2 linked regions of the Flammeovirga agarivorans genome follow. The protein of the gene in region 1 interacts with the protein of each later gene in a pairwise test. Links are inferred from orthologs where the notes say so. Each region holds a gene or a part of one and is shown in the gene's direction. Other genes may lie near its edges.

What was found. Proteins that work in one complex are often made in the same cells at the same time.
Region 2: the proteins of rplA (region 1) and thrS interact in binary tests that used the Escherichia coli proteins (3 or more experiments, as listed by UniProt). The link is inferred for Flammeovirga agarivorans from one-to-one orthologs.

The regions. Positions count from the first base shown.
Region 1 is NZ_JABAIL010000005.1:650,768-658,766, reverse strand. The notes cover bases 2,232-5,201. They hold rplA (50S ribosomal protein L1), read left to right. Parts: upstream 2,232-3,355; coding sequence 3,356-4,048; downstream 4,049-5,201. Other genes in these bases: HGP29_RS18840 (hypothetical protein), read right to left, coding at 5,159-5,201; rplL (50S ribosomal protein L7/L12), read left to right, coding at 4,710-5,087; rplJ (50S ribosomal protein L10), read left to right, coding at 4,051-4,596; rplK (50S ribosomal protein L11), read left to right, coding at 2,885-3,328; nusG (transcription termination/antitermination protein NusG), read left to right, coding at 2,311-2,883. In the rest of the region: HGP29_RS18905 (DUF368 domain-containing protein), read left to right, coding at 1-240; HGP29_RS18880 (hypothetical protein), read right to left, coding at 1,047-1,649; more of secE, read left to right, coding at 2,057-2,231; more of HGP29_RS18840, read right to left, coding at 5,202-6,301; HGP29_RS18835 (DUF1573 domain-containing protein), read right to left, coding at 6,414-7,490; HGP29_RS18830 (hypothetical protein), read right to left, coding at 7,581-7,820; HGP29_RS18825 (glycoside hydrolase family 31 protein), read right to left, coding at 7,985-7,999. UniProt on the Escherichia coli protein: One of the primary rRNA binding proteins, it binds very close to the 3'-end of the 23S rRNA. Forms part of the L1 stalk. It is often not seen in high-resolution crystal structures, but can be seen in cryo_EM and 3D reconstruction models.
Region 2 is NZ_JABAIL010000002.1:197,903-204,170, reverse strand. What follows is about bases 2,756-5,656. They hold thrS (threonine--tRNA ligase), read left to right. Parts: upstream 2,756-3,193; coding sequence 3,194-5,119; downstream 5,120-5,656. Other genes in these bases: lhgO (L-2-hydroxyglutarate oxidase), read left to right, coding at 5,207-5,656. Outside these bases: HGP29_RS05595 (endonuclease MutS2), read left to right, coding at 1-681; HGP29_RS05590 (alanine/glycine:cation symporter family protein), read right to left, coding at 992-2,668; more of lhgO, read left to right, coding at 5,657-6,268. UniProt on the Escherichia coli protein: Catalyzes the attachment of threonine to tRNA(Thr) in a two-step reaction: L-threonine is first activated by ATP to form Thr-AMP and then transferred to the acceptor end of tRNA(Thr). The rate-limiting step is amino acid activation in the presence of tRNA.

The DNA.
Region 1 (7,999 bases):
TTTACTATTGCCTTACTATCTGGTGTAATGATTGGCTCATTGAATAAAGTATGGCCTTGGAAAAAAGTATTAGAAACATACACAGATAGACATGGGGCTGTAAAACCTCTGGTTGAAAAATCTATCTTACCACAACACTTTGAAGGTGATAACCAACTAGTCTTAGCAATAGTACTAGCCATTGTTGGATTCTTTTTGGTTTGGGGAATTGAAAGGTTTGCTACTAAAGAAGAGCAGTAAACATTATTTATACATAATAAGAAGCATCTAGGTGGATAATTCATTTAGATGCTTTTTATTAGTTACTGGAGTTTATAAAAGCAAAAAAGGTTAACCATTTCTGATTAACCTTTTGAGCGGGTGACGAGGCTCGAACCCGCGACCTACAGCTTGGAAGGCTGTCGCTCTACCAACTGAGCTACACCCGCATATTGTGGTACAAATTAAACACTGAATGATCCACATTTCCAACTAAAATAGAATATTGTTTTTATTTTAATTGATAAGTGATTGTCTATGAATGATGAAAATATACTCTGCTTTTAAAAATTCAATTTTCAAAAAGTATATAAAAGCAAAAAGGATCAACCATTTCTGATTGATCCTTTGAGCGGGTGACGAGGCTCGAACCCGCGACCTACAGCTTGGAAGGCTGTCGCTCTACCAACTGAGCTACACCCGCATACAATGTTGTGTGGGAGGGGCAGGATTCGAACCTGCGAAGCCGAAGCAACGGATTTACAGTCCGTCCCATTTGACCGCTCTGGAACCTTCCCAGATTAAGTAAACATTGTAGTGGGAGGGGCAGGATTCGAACCTGCGAAGCCGAAGCAACGGATTTACAGTCCGTCCCATTTGACCGCTCTGGAACCTTCCCAAATGCTTTTTATTGTTTACTCAATCAACACTTCATTGTTTTTATCGTGACCGTTTGTCCCGATTGCGAGTGCAAATGTATAGCACTTTTTTTTAACTGCAAAGAATTTCTCAAAAAAGTTTTTTAAAGAAATGTAAACGATTTGAGTGTTAGAATATTAAATGTGAAATTATTTTAGATTAAAATTTCTAACAAAGGTTTTATCGGTCATACTAGCTCTAATCACATATAATCCATTTTGAAAATCGGATAGAATATATTGTGTTTTTAATGCTCCATCTTTTAAAGAAACTTTAGAATTGAAGGCGTCTTCTTCTTCTGTTTCATTTTTTATGGATAAAGTCACCTCTGCATGTTTCCCGAAATAACCATCTACATTTAATGTGTCACCTTCTACAGTTACATTAAAATAAGGTCTCTTATAAAAAGTATCTTTATCATATATCTTAATGTTCACACCAGAACTAAGGTTAGATACTTCTCCATAGACTGCTTTTCCATCTAAAGCAAACTGAAATTTATAATACCCTTGAGGAAGTCTATTCAGCTCATACTTTCTTTTTAGGGTACCTGTTTCTCTAAACACCTCCCAAAAGACCGTTTTATTAGAGCTCGAATTTGATAATTGGAAAAAAGAATCCTCACCTGATTTCGCTGAAGCATTTATTTCTAAGGTTCCATCATTGAAAGCTAAACTTTCAGAAAGTGATGTTTGAGCTGTTATTTTATGGCAGTACAACAGTATTATAGAAAAAAATAAAAAAATTCTCATTATATAATAAAATGATAAAATAGCACAGTAAATACGTCTATAAGCAGTGATATGGCCTATTATAATGATTGCAATATACATTTATATCGTCTAACTCACTGTATATTAATATGAATTAAGAAAAATTTTTAGATTCTTATTTGTTTTATTATTTCAAGTATCTACCTTTGCATCTCGGAAATTCAAGGTGATTATCTAAAACACTGAGAATAGACGATTTACGGGCATAGCTCAGCTGGTAGAGTTACGGTCTCCAAAACCGCAGGTCGTGGGTTCGAATCCTACTGCCCGTGCAAATTTAAATTGAACTTACTATATTTAGCCGTTCAATTGATTATAAACTTTTACACAATCCAAAGTTGTTACCGCAAAGGCAACTTTTTTTGTGTGCAAAATTCGAAAGAATTATGAATAAATTAATGCAATTCTTAAGAGAGTCATACACAGAGATGACAGACAACGTATCTTGGTTGTCGTTTAAAGAAGCTCAAGATAGCTCTATTTTAGTGCTAGTAGCTTCAGTTGTGTTTGCATTGGTAATCGGTCTTGTAGATTTAGGCTTCAACGAAGCACTAACATTTTTCTACAACGCTTACTAAGGAGCAGTCACAAAAGAATTTGTATTTAGTTAAGAAACCTCAACAGATTAAACTAAAAAGCGATGGGTGAGCTTAAATGGTATGTAGTTAGAGCTGTAAGTGGTCAAGAGAAGAAAGTGAAAGATTACTTACTTAAAGAGTTAGAAAATCAGAAGCTTGAAAAATTTATCACTGAAGTTATAGTACCTACAGAAAAAGTATATCAGGCAAGAAAGCAAAGAGACGGCAAGGTGAAAAAGATTGCTGTTGAAAAAAACTTACTTCCTGGATACGTTATCGTCCAAGCTGATTTAACTAACGGTGAGGTACAACACACGATTAATAGTGTTCCCGGTGTCATTGGATTTCTGAATGCGGATACTAAGGATCCCACAGTGCTTCCAAAACCAATGCGCGAGTCAGAGATTAATCAGATCCTAGGCAAAGTCGATGAGTCGGACGAAGGCGAAGTTAAACATGACACGTCTTACTCTGTCGGCGAAACAGTACGTGTTATGGATGGTCCATTCTCTGGATTCTCCGGAAGCGTAGAGGAAGTCTTCGAAGAGAAGAAAAAACTCAATGTCATGGTGAAGATCTTTGGTCGTAATGCGCCAGTGGAACTCGATTATAAACAAGTAGAAAAAGAAGAATAAGATGGCAAAAGAAATCGAAGGTTTCCTAAAGCTTCAAATTAAAGGTGGAGCAGCCAATCCGTCGCCGCCAGTAGGTCCTGCGTTAGGTTCGAAGGGATTGAACATTATGGATTTCTGTAAACAGTTCAACGCTCGTACTCAAGACAAAGGAGGGCAATTATTGCCTGTATTAATTACAATTTTCAAAGACAAGTCTTTTGATTTCGTAATTAAAACTCCTCCAGCGGCTAATTTGATCATGGATGCGGCAAAAATTAAAAAAGGTTCTTCTGAGCCTAACCGTAAGAAAGTAGCGTCAGTTACTTGGGATCAATTAAGAACGATTGCAGAGACAAAATTACCAGACTTAAACTGTTCTACAGTTGAATCAGGTATGAAAATGGTTGCGGGTACAGCTCGTAGCATGGGTATCACAGTAGAGGGAACAGCTCCTTGGGAGGCTTAATTTCTACAAGTAAATTAGTTTTTAATCATGGCAGTATCAAAGAAAATGAAAGAGGCTCTATCAAAATACGATAGAACTCAAGAATACACGCTAGAGAAAGCTACTGAACTTGTGAAAGAAATTTCTTTCGAGAAGTTCGATGCTTCAGTAGATGTTGACATCCGTTTAGGTGTAGATCCACGTAAAGCTGACCAAATGGTTCGTGGTGTGGTTTCATTACCTCACGGTGTTGGTAAAGAAGTAAGAGTTCTTGCTCTAGTTACTCCAGACAAAGAAGAAGAAGCAAAAGCAGCAGGTGCTGACTACGCAGGTTTAGACGAATTCATCAAGAAAATCGAAGGTGGATGGACTGATATCGACGTAATCATCACTATGCCAACAGTAATGGCTAAAGTAGGTCGTTTAGGTAGAGTTTTAGGTCCTCGTGGTCTAATGCCAAACCCTAAAGCGGGTACTGTAACATTAGAAGTTGGTAAAGCTGTAAAAGAAGTGAAAGCTGGTAAAATCGACTTTAAAGTTGACAAAACTGGTATCATTCATACTTCAGTAGGTAAAGCATCATTCTCTGCTGAGCAGTTGAAAGACAATGCAGCTGAGTTGATCTCAACTTTATCTAAATTGAAGCCTTCTTCAGCTAAAGGTACATATTTTAAGAGCGTAACGATCTCTACAACTATGGGTCCTGGTATCAAAGTTGACAAGAGTTCAATCGATAGCTAATTATGACAAAAGATCAGAAAGTACAACTCGTTGAAGAGTTAAGCCAACAATTGGCAGCTTGTGATTACTTCTACATTGTAAACAGTGCTACTATGACTGTTGATGAAGTAAACGGCTTCCGTAAGGCTTGCTTTGCAAAGGGTATTAAATATCAAGTAGTCAAGAACACGCTAATTGCGAAAGCTCTTGACAAATTAGATACTGATGTTGATTATTCTGAATTGAAAGGTTCAGCTTTAAAAGGCATGTCAGGTATCTTGTTTTCACCAGAGTCGGGTGCAGCTCCAGCGAAAGTTTTAAAAGACTTCCAAGCGGGTATGCCTAAAGACCGTAAAATTCCTGCATTGAAGGCAGCTTCAATTGACGGTGGATTATACGTAGGTGAACAACACTTAGAAGCTTTAACAGCGGTAAAATCAAAAGCAGAACTTATTGGTGACGTCTTAGGATTGTTACAATCTCCTGCTAAGAACGTTGTTTCAGCATTACAATCATCAGGTCAAACATTATCTGGCTTGTTGAAAACGCTTGAGGAGAAAGGAGAGTAATATAGCCCTTTCTAAAAAAACCTCTTGCAACATGGCATTTGAAAGTTACGCCTAGTTGCTTCCATATATATATCGTAACATTATTTTAAAAAACACATTTTAATTTTACAAAAATGGCAGATTTGAAAAAATTCGCAGAAGAGTTAGTTAACTTAACAGTAAAGGAAGTACAAGAACTTGCTGAGATCTTGAAAGAAGAGCATGGTATCGAGCCAGCTGCTGCTGCTGCTCCAGTAATGGTTGCAGGTGGTGCTGAAGGTGGTGCTGCTGCTGAAGAAAAAACTGAATTCGACGTGATCTTAAAATCAGCTGGTTCAGCTAAATTAAAAGTAGTTAAGGCTCTTAAGTCTGCTGCTGGTTTAGGTTTAAAAGAAGCTAAAGAATTAGCTGATTCTGCTCCTGCTCCAATCAAAGAAGGTATCTCTAAAGAAGAGGCTGAAGCATTAAAAGACGCTTTAGCAGCTGAAGGTGCTGAAATCGAAATTAAATAATTTTAGCCTTAGCGCTTAAATTAATCGATATAAATAAAAAGGGTGATTCCGTAAGGTTTCACCCTTTTTTATTACATGATCTTTTTTAAAAATATCTTATGCCCTTGCTGAACGAATAATATATTTATCCCTTCAAAAAGACATTTAGATTCAATTATAAAACTATTGGATTCTACCTCTCTAAAAATTGTTTGTTTTCCAGTTGAAGAGAATAAACAATATCGTATCATCTCATCACTCTCTACTTGTATAATAACCTGATAACTATTTTCCCTACTTAATATCTTTAGGTGCTCTTCAATATTATTTACTCTAGTTGATAATGGTCCATATACCGTAGTGGATCCATCAAAATCTACTTGTAGTAATCTATAATAAACACTGTTATTTAAACTTTTTATCTCATCTATATACTCATAATAGTGAGTCTGATTAGAGTTACCCGCTCCTTTTATTCTTGATAGATCAAACCAATCTCTTTTATCAATAGATCGTTGTAGAATAAAGAAGTCATTATTAATTTCTTGTGCTGTACTCCATTCTATATATATGTTTTTATGATTAGCGTCTGCAGTAAAAGATACTAGTTCCACTGGTAAATTTAAATCACAAAACCCTCCAGCTTTGGTATAGCAAGCACCCTGAATATCTATCGTTGGATTATTGGTTACACTGGGTCTATAATGATCATCAGTAAAGTCTCCATATACTCTAAATGCTGATTCATCATGTTCAATACTAATTTGTCCGCTACCGATATCAGATCTTGTAAAGTGGTTGTTAACGATCAGTTCTCCACCGTTTTTAATAAGTAGGTTACCATTATCCAACTGTAGGTTATTTTCAATCTCTAGATACCCATATACTTCTAATTGTACATTACTATTTTGAAGCAATAAATTGTCCAATACAAACAATTTTCCTTGTTCTAGAATTGAACACCTACCATCTGCTTCAAACTCCAAATACACCCCAAAAATATGAGTGGTTATATCATCGTTTAACCTTAACTCTTTAGCATTGGATAAAATGATCTTATCTGTATCAGAAGGGTACCCTGTTCCGCCATCTGCATTAATCCAATTGGCTACATTTTGCCAATCCGAATAGGAATTAATGGTTACTACCCCATTGGGATAATAGCTAGCAGCGGTAATATTAAAAATAGGTAAGATAGTTAGGAAGAGGAAGAAGAATAGTTTAATACATTTCATAGTCTGTCTCATTTTCATTTCACTCTCACAAACTATAAAAGGAATAAAAAAAAGTCGGCTCATTTTATAATATGAACCGACTTTCTATGTGTACCACTAGATAGTATGGTACTTATTTTACTACGTTCGCTTTAACCGTAATAATCGTCACTGGATCTGTTGGATCATTGGTAAACAAAGTGAATGACCTCACCTCTTTTCCTGTTCTTGCTGTTTCTAAGTATCGAATATTAATATTGGATGTTTCAAATGGTTGTACTTCTTCGTCTTCAATACTGAGTAATTCTAAACCATGATTCGCTTCTACTTTTAATATCTTGAGGGGCACTTTTCCAGTGTTCATCACAGAAAGAGTCACAATTTTCTTCCCATCATTTTTCACATTACCCAAATTCATATATGTACTAGATAAACCCATTTTTGGTTTAGGTCCGTCACCTTGAGACTCTGGAAAATGAATAGAGGCTGAAACGACACAGTTACTTTCAATATCTTGATCTCCATTGGTTAAAAGAATAGAAAAGGTATCTTGAGCATAACCATATTCTTCTCTATCCTCTGGTTTGATAAACAACTCAAATGAGCCTTCTGATTGTGGAGGAACAGTATATCTAGAACTATCAATTAAAATACCAAGATAATCTGGTAAAAGAGCAGGCTTCTCAAATCTTAAAGTGTCTTCTGTGTTATTATAAAAGTATACCGTTTTAGATGCAATCCCTTGCGCTGTTAGAATACCAAAACTCACTTTCTTATGAGCCCATCTAATCCCATTATTTTCGTACGGGTACATCTGTTCAGCATTCAGTTTGTAAGGCCTGATAAACCCTGCCAACTTGATTTCTTGTTCAGTGGATTTCCCTACAATTTTTATACTTATCGTTTTTGAAAAAGGGCCTGCTTTATATGGCAAATACCTCACAGTGATTTCACCTGAAGCTCCAGATGACAGACTATTTGTAGGATAAATAGCCTCAAGACAAGCACAATCCGAAACAACAGTATCAATTTTGATTTCGGAGGCACTTACTACACTAAAAGGAAATGTATGTTCTATCGTATCTTGAGCATAAGATAACTTACCTAGAAAAACACTGTCTTGATTGAACTTTAGGGAATTTTGTGCACTTGATGTTAGTGCTGTAAAAAAGGCTAAGTACAAAAAGAGAATTAAAAACTTCTTGATCATTTTATGGGGAATCTTGAGCATTTAGAAGTTCAAATATACTCTTTTATTATGTATATGATGAAGATAAATCGAATAAACTAACAATATAATTTAACCTAGAAATTCGAATTTGATATAGCTAATAAAAAACCAAATTGTTAGCGTCCAAAAGCTGACTAAATAGTAGCTTTCTCTAAATACTCTATTATGTTTTAGAATAAATAAAACGGGCAACATCATAATAACTCCTCCCATCAACTCCAAAAGGTGAAGTACTAAAGATGGTACTCTTGGAATTACGTGATAATAATCTAACAGTACGACTGTTACTCCTATGATATTAATAATCATAAGATAAATAAATAAGATCCCCATTGTTGTTGAAATTAAAATGATAATAGTATTCTATTCAACTAATAACAATGGGGATCCGTTGAGTTTGATAATGCTTATTTGGTTAAAAAACTGAAAATCGATTTCAGGATAAACAATATTAATTACTCATTTAAATATGTTTATTTCTTTTTCAC
Region 2 (6,268 bases), on another replicon or contig:
GCTAAAATTATGAATAAGGCCCGAGAAGAAGCTCAAAAAGTATTGGATACTGCAAATAAGAAGATCGAGTTAACAATTAAGGAGATCAAAGAAGCGAAAGCAGATAAAGAAAAAACAAAGCAACTACGTCAGAATATAGAAAACTTTAGAAACTCGAATCAACCAAGTAAAAAGAATCAAAAACCAGAAGAGGAAGTTTATGAGGTAATTGGGGGTACAATTGTAATCGGAGACGCAGTTAGAGTAAAAGGTCAATCTACAATTGGTGAAGTAGCAGCTTTATCATCACGAGAAGCTGAAATTTTAGTTGGAGAATTACGAACTAAAGTGAAGCTTAATAGATTGGAGAGAATCAGTAAAAAAGCATTTAGAAAAGAAGTGCGAGAAAAGCATTCATCAAACAGTGCTTCATCTAACCTTACTCAGAAAAGAATTGATTTTAATACTCAATTAGATTTAAGAGGTAAAAGAGCAGAAGAAGTGATGTATGATCTTGATGATTTTATGGATTCTGCCATTATGCTTGGAGAAACTGAAGTAAGGATCGTTCATGGAAAAGGGACGGGAGCTCTTAGAGAAGTAGTGAGGAACCATTTAAAATCATTCAGAGGAATTAAGAATATTTCTGATGATCACCCAGATCGAGGAGGAGCAGGTGTTACTGTAATTACATTACGCTAGATGAAATAGCCTTTTGAGAATCTATCTTGAAAGGCTATTTTTTTGTACTCTTTTAATAATTTATTTCAAATATCTTAAAATTAACGTTTGTTAAGTGTTAGATTTTGTTCAACATTGTTTGTTAATAGAAGAATGTTTATATATTTGATAGTACCAAAAGGTAAGATATTGTCTTACTCCTTTGGACTTCATAGCTGGTTGAAATCGTAAATGTAAAAGTTTACGTGCTTTATGTTACTACATAAAGTAAAACGCCCACCTTCGATTTAAAGAAGTTGGGCGTTTTGTGTTTTTAAAGGTAGAAGACTTTTTAGATCTTAATACCGAATTTATCTTTCATATGAGATCTGTAAACCTCAAGGCTTTCTTTCATGTCTTTGCGAAGAATTAGAATACCAATAAGGTTTGGAATCGTCATCAAGGCAATTGTAATACCTGATAGAGTCCAGATAATAGTTGTATCTGCGAAAGAACCGACAAAGAATGCAAATACGTAAACTGCTCGGTAATAAATAACAGACTTGGCACCTAGTAGGAATGTCATCGCTCTGTCACCATAGTAAGACCAAGATATTGCAGTAGAGAAAGCAAAGAGTAATAGACCGATGGATACTATGTACTTACCCCATTCTCCAAAGTAACTTCTAGTAAAGGCAATACTTGTAAGTGGAGCACTATGTACTAACGATTTTCCTCGAATAGCCATTTTCTTTTTCCATTCTACTTTACCTTTTACCACATTCAGTGTACCTGTATATGCTTCACCGTCGATGCTTACTTTAACATCTTCAGCTAAAGATCTTGCATGAAGAAGAGAAACAGTATTTGTAATTTTTCCATTAATTACATTTAAAGAACCAGTGTATGTAGGAAGTTCTTTATCACCACTAATATGAGCAGCTAACAATTCTCTGTCATTATTAGGGTTGGCTTTAGTATCGTCGTATCTGATACTCAAAACTTCTAAATCTGTTCTTTGGAATTTGTTCTCTATTTTTTCTCTCCAAACATTGGAAGAAAGTAATGCTAAACCAGTTAATGAACAAATTACGATAGTATCAATAAATGGTTCTAATATCGCTACCATACCTTCAGAAATAGGCTCTTTTGTTTTTGCGGATGCATGGGCAATAGGTGCAGAACCTTGTCCAGCCTCATTGGAGAATAAACCTCTGTTTACACCTCTATTAAATGCATATGCTAGAGAAGCACCAAGGAAACCACCAGTTGCTGATGTCCCACTAAATATATCTGAAGCAATTCTTTGAATCGAATTTGGAATATTTTCGAAGTTGTAGAAAATTACAGCAACACAACCTATAAAATAGATTAAGGCCATAATTGGTACCAGTTTTTCAGTTACAGAAGCAATTCTGCTAATACCTCCTAAGATTACAAAGGCAAGTAAAACAGATAAGACAGCACCTGTGATATAGTTTTCTAACCCGAATGTAGCATTGATAGAAGAGGCGATACTGTTTACTTGAGGTAAGTTACCTGTACCAAAAGAAGAGAGTACTGTGGCAATCGCAAATAAAACAGCCATCCATTTCATGTTTAATTTATTCTTCATGAAATACATTGGGCCACCAGCCATAGTGCCATCTGCGGTTTTTTCTCTGTATTTGTGAGATAATGATACCTCAACAAATTTTGTTGTCATACCAAAGAAAGCAGTAACAATCATCCAGAATAAAGCGGCAGGGCCACCTAAGTGAATCGCTAATGCAACACCGGCAATGTTACCAGTTCCTACAGTACCAGAAAGAGCAGTTGCCAATGCTTGAAAGTGTGATGTGTCTCCTTCGTCGTCTTGTTCGTCGAATTTTCCTTTGACTACATCAATGGCGTGTTTAAAGAATCGTATTTGAGGAAACTTTAAGTAAACTGTGAAAAATAAGCCTGTTAGCAATAATAAAGCAACAAACCAATCAGAACCCCCGATATAGCTGTCGATAAGACTTAATATCTCGTTTAATTGTTGCATTTCGATAGATTATGAAATTGTAAAGTGTTTATGAGACATGCTTGAAATTCATTTTTTAGTTTATAAATGATCAGTAATTACCATTCACGACTACACAAAAAATTAGTGATATATCAATGAAAAAATCGTTTAGACTTAAATCGTCAAAATTGAACATTTGTCGTTAGAAAAATCATTTCAAACTTCCTGTTTATAGTTTAATATCTTGCGAATTTATTAAAACTTGTGACTAAAACTATAATTTTTCCGATTCTCTGATTTTTTTTCAATAAATGTTAAGGCTCAGAGCTACAAAATAAATGAACAGTTTTTTGTTGATAAACGAATTATAAAAATTGGATTTTTCAATAAATACTTAGTATTAAAAATTCAATAATTTAAACTCCTTTATATTTATTCTATCTGTAATTGTGTGTAAAAGACAAGTAAAAATTGTAGCTTGCACCCCGAAATTCTCACAGCAAAACTTGTGGTCAGTTGTAGGGGCACAAATGGGGGGATTATAATTTAAATTTATATACCACAATGATTAAAATTACATTACCGGATAATTCGGTAAGAGAGTTCGAAAGCGGAGCGTCTTCATTAGATGTAGCAAAAAGCATCAGTGAAGGATTGGCTAGAAACGTACTAGCAGCAGAAGTAAATGGTGAAGTTTGGGATGCTACCAGACCATTGACCGCAGACTCAAATGTAAAATTATTAACGTGGAATGACACGGACGGAAAGTCAACTTTCTGGCACTCTTCAGCTCACTTAATGGCCGAAGCATTAGAAGCTTTATACCCTGGTGTGAAATTGGGTATTGGTCCTTCTATCGAAAATGGATTCTACTATGACGTAGACTTCGGCGATCATGAATTCTCTTCAGAAGAATTAGGAAATGTAGAGAAGAAGATGAAGGAACTAGCGAAGCAAAAAAATATCTACGCACGCGAGGATATTTCTAAAGCTGATGCTGTCAAATACTTCGAAGAAAAAGAAGATCCTTATAAATTAGACCTTTTAGAAGGTTTAGAGGATGGTCAGATCACTTTCTACAAGCAGGGTGAATTCACAGATTTATGCCGTGGACCTCACATTCCTCATACAGGCTTTATTAAAGCAATCAAATTAATGTCTGTAGCAGGTGCTTACTGGAGAGGTGACGAGAAAAATAAAATGTTGACTCGTATCTACGGTATTACATTCCCTAAAGCAAAGGAATTAACAGAATACTTAGAGAGATTAGAGGAAGCAAAGAAAAGAGATCATAGAAAAGTAGGTCAAGAATTAGACTTATTCACTTTCTCTCAAAGTGTAGGCCAAGGTTTGCCATTATGGTTGCCTAAAGGAACAACATTAAGAGAGAGATTAGAAGGTTTCTTAAGAAAAGCACAAAAGAAGGCAGGTTATCAACAAGTAGTTACTCCACATATTGGAGCAAAGGACCTTTATGTTACTTCTGGTCACTATGCAAAATATGGAGAGGATTCATTCCAACCAATCCATACTCCACATGAAGGTGAAGAGTATTTATTGAAGCCAATGAACTGTCCTCATCACTGTGAAATCTACAAAGCTAGACCTCGTTCGTATAGAGATCTACCTGTAAGATTTGCAGAATTTGGTACAGTATATAGATATGAGCAATCAGGTGAATTACACGGATTGACAAGGGTGCGTGGCTTTACTCAAGATGATGCACATATTTTCTGTCGCCCAGATCAGGTAAAAGAAGAGTTCAGTAAAGTAATCGATCTTGTTCTTTATATTTTTGGATCTTTAGGATTTGATGATTACACTGCTCAAATCTCATTACGTGACAAAGAAGATAGATCAAAATATATCGGTAATGAGGCAGATTGGGATAGAGCAGAAAAAGATATCGAAGAGGTAGCGAATGAAAAAGGTCTTAATACTGTAGTTGAATACGGTGAAGCAGCTTTCTATGGTCCTAAATTAGACTTTATGGTGCGTGATGCTTTAGGTAGATCTTGGCAGTTAGGTACTATTCAAGTGGATTACCAATTGCCTCAACGTTTCAAGTTAGAGTATAAAGATTCTGATAACTCAATGAAACAACCGGTAATGATCCACAGAGCACCATTTGGTTCAATGGAACGTTTTATTGCCATTTTAATTGAGCATACAGGAGGTAACTTCCCATTATGGTTAGCGCCTGAGCAGTTTACTGTTCTACCAGTATCGGACAAGTATAACGATTACGCTTACGGTGTGATGAGTAAATTGGAAGAAGCAGGGTTTACAGGAACTGTAGATGCTAGAGCAGAGAAAATCGGTCGTAAAATCCGTGATGCTGAGGTTCAAAAAACACCATACATGTTAATTGTAGGTGAAAAAGAAATGGACGGTAATGCAGTCTCTGTAAGAAAGAAAGGCGAAGGAGATATTGGTACTATGCCAGTGGATGAATTCGTAGAGCTATTCAAAAAGGAAACAACAGTATAACTACTGTACAATAATATTAGGACAATGAGTTGTGACAAAGTTGCAACTCATTGTTTATTTACAAACTAAATAACATACAAGAGAATGGTGTATGATGTAATCATTGTCGGTGCAGGTATCGTTGGGATGGCATCCGCAATGAAAATCAAACAGCAGAAGCCAGACTTGAAAGTTCTTGTCCTGGAAAAAGAAAATGATGTAGCCAAGCACCAAACAGGACATAACAGTGGAGTAATTCACTCTGGTTTATACTACAAGCCTGGAAGTCATAAAGCATTAAATTGTATTGACGGTTATAACCAACTGATTAAGTTCTGTGATGAAGAAGGTGTGAAATATGATCTATGTGGTAAAGTTGTTGTTGCTACTGATGAAAAAGAGTTAGACAACTTAAATACTCTTTACGAAAGAGGTGTTGCCAATGGATTGAAAAACCTTCGCAAATTAACAGCTTCAGAAATTAAAGAGTATGAGCCGTATTGTGCAGGTATTGCAGGCCTTTATGTTCCTCAGACAGGTATTATCGATTACACAGAAGTAACGAAGAAATATCAAGAGATCTTTGAAGATAGACTTGGTGGTGAAGTAAAGTTCAATAATAAAGTAGAAGATGTTAGGTTAGGAAGTATTGGTGTAGAAGTGATCACTAATAAAACTACTTATAGATCGAACTTGATTGTGAACTGTGCTGGTCTCTATAGTGATAGAGTGGCTCAATTAGCTTTAAAGCAATTGGATGTCCGTATTATTCCATTTAGAGGGGAATATTATGAGATAAAGCCAAATAAACATCACTTGGTGAAAAACTTGATTTATCCTGTGCCAGATCCTGCTTTCCCTTTCTTGGGAGTTCATTTTACAAGAATGATTCATGGTGGAGTTGAGGCAGGGCCAAATGCTGTGTTGGCTTACCAAAGAGAAGGTTATACTAAATCTGATATCAATGTAGGAGAGTTATTCGAGTCTCTGACTTGGAAAGGGTTCCTAAAGGTAGCTTCTAAATACTGGCCAACAGGTTTAGGAGAAGTGTACCGTTCATATTCTAAGAAAGCTTTCACAAAAGCATTACAAAGGTTATTACCAGACTTGAAAGAGTCGGATCTTAAACCAGGAGGTTCTGGTGTTCGTGCACAAGCATGTGATAAGAAT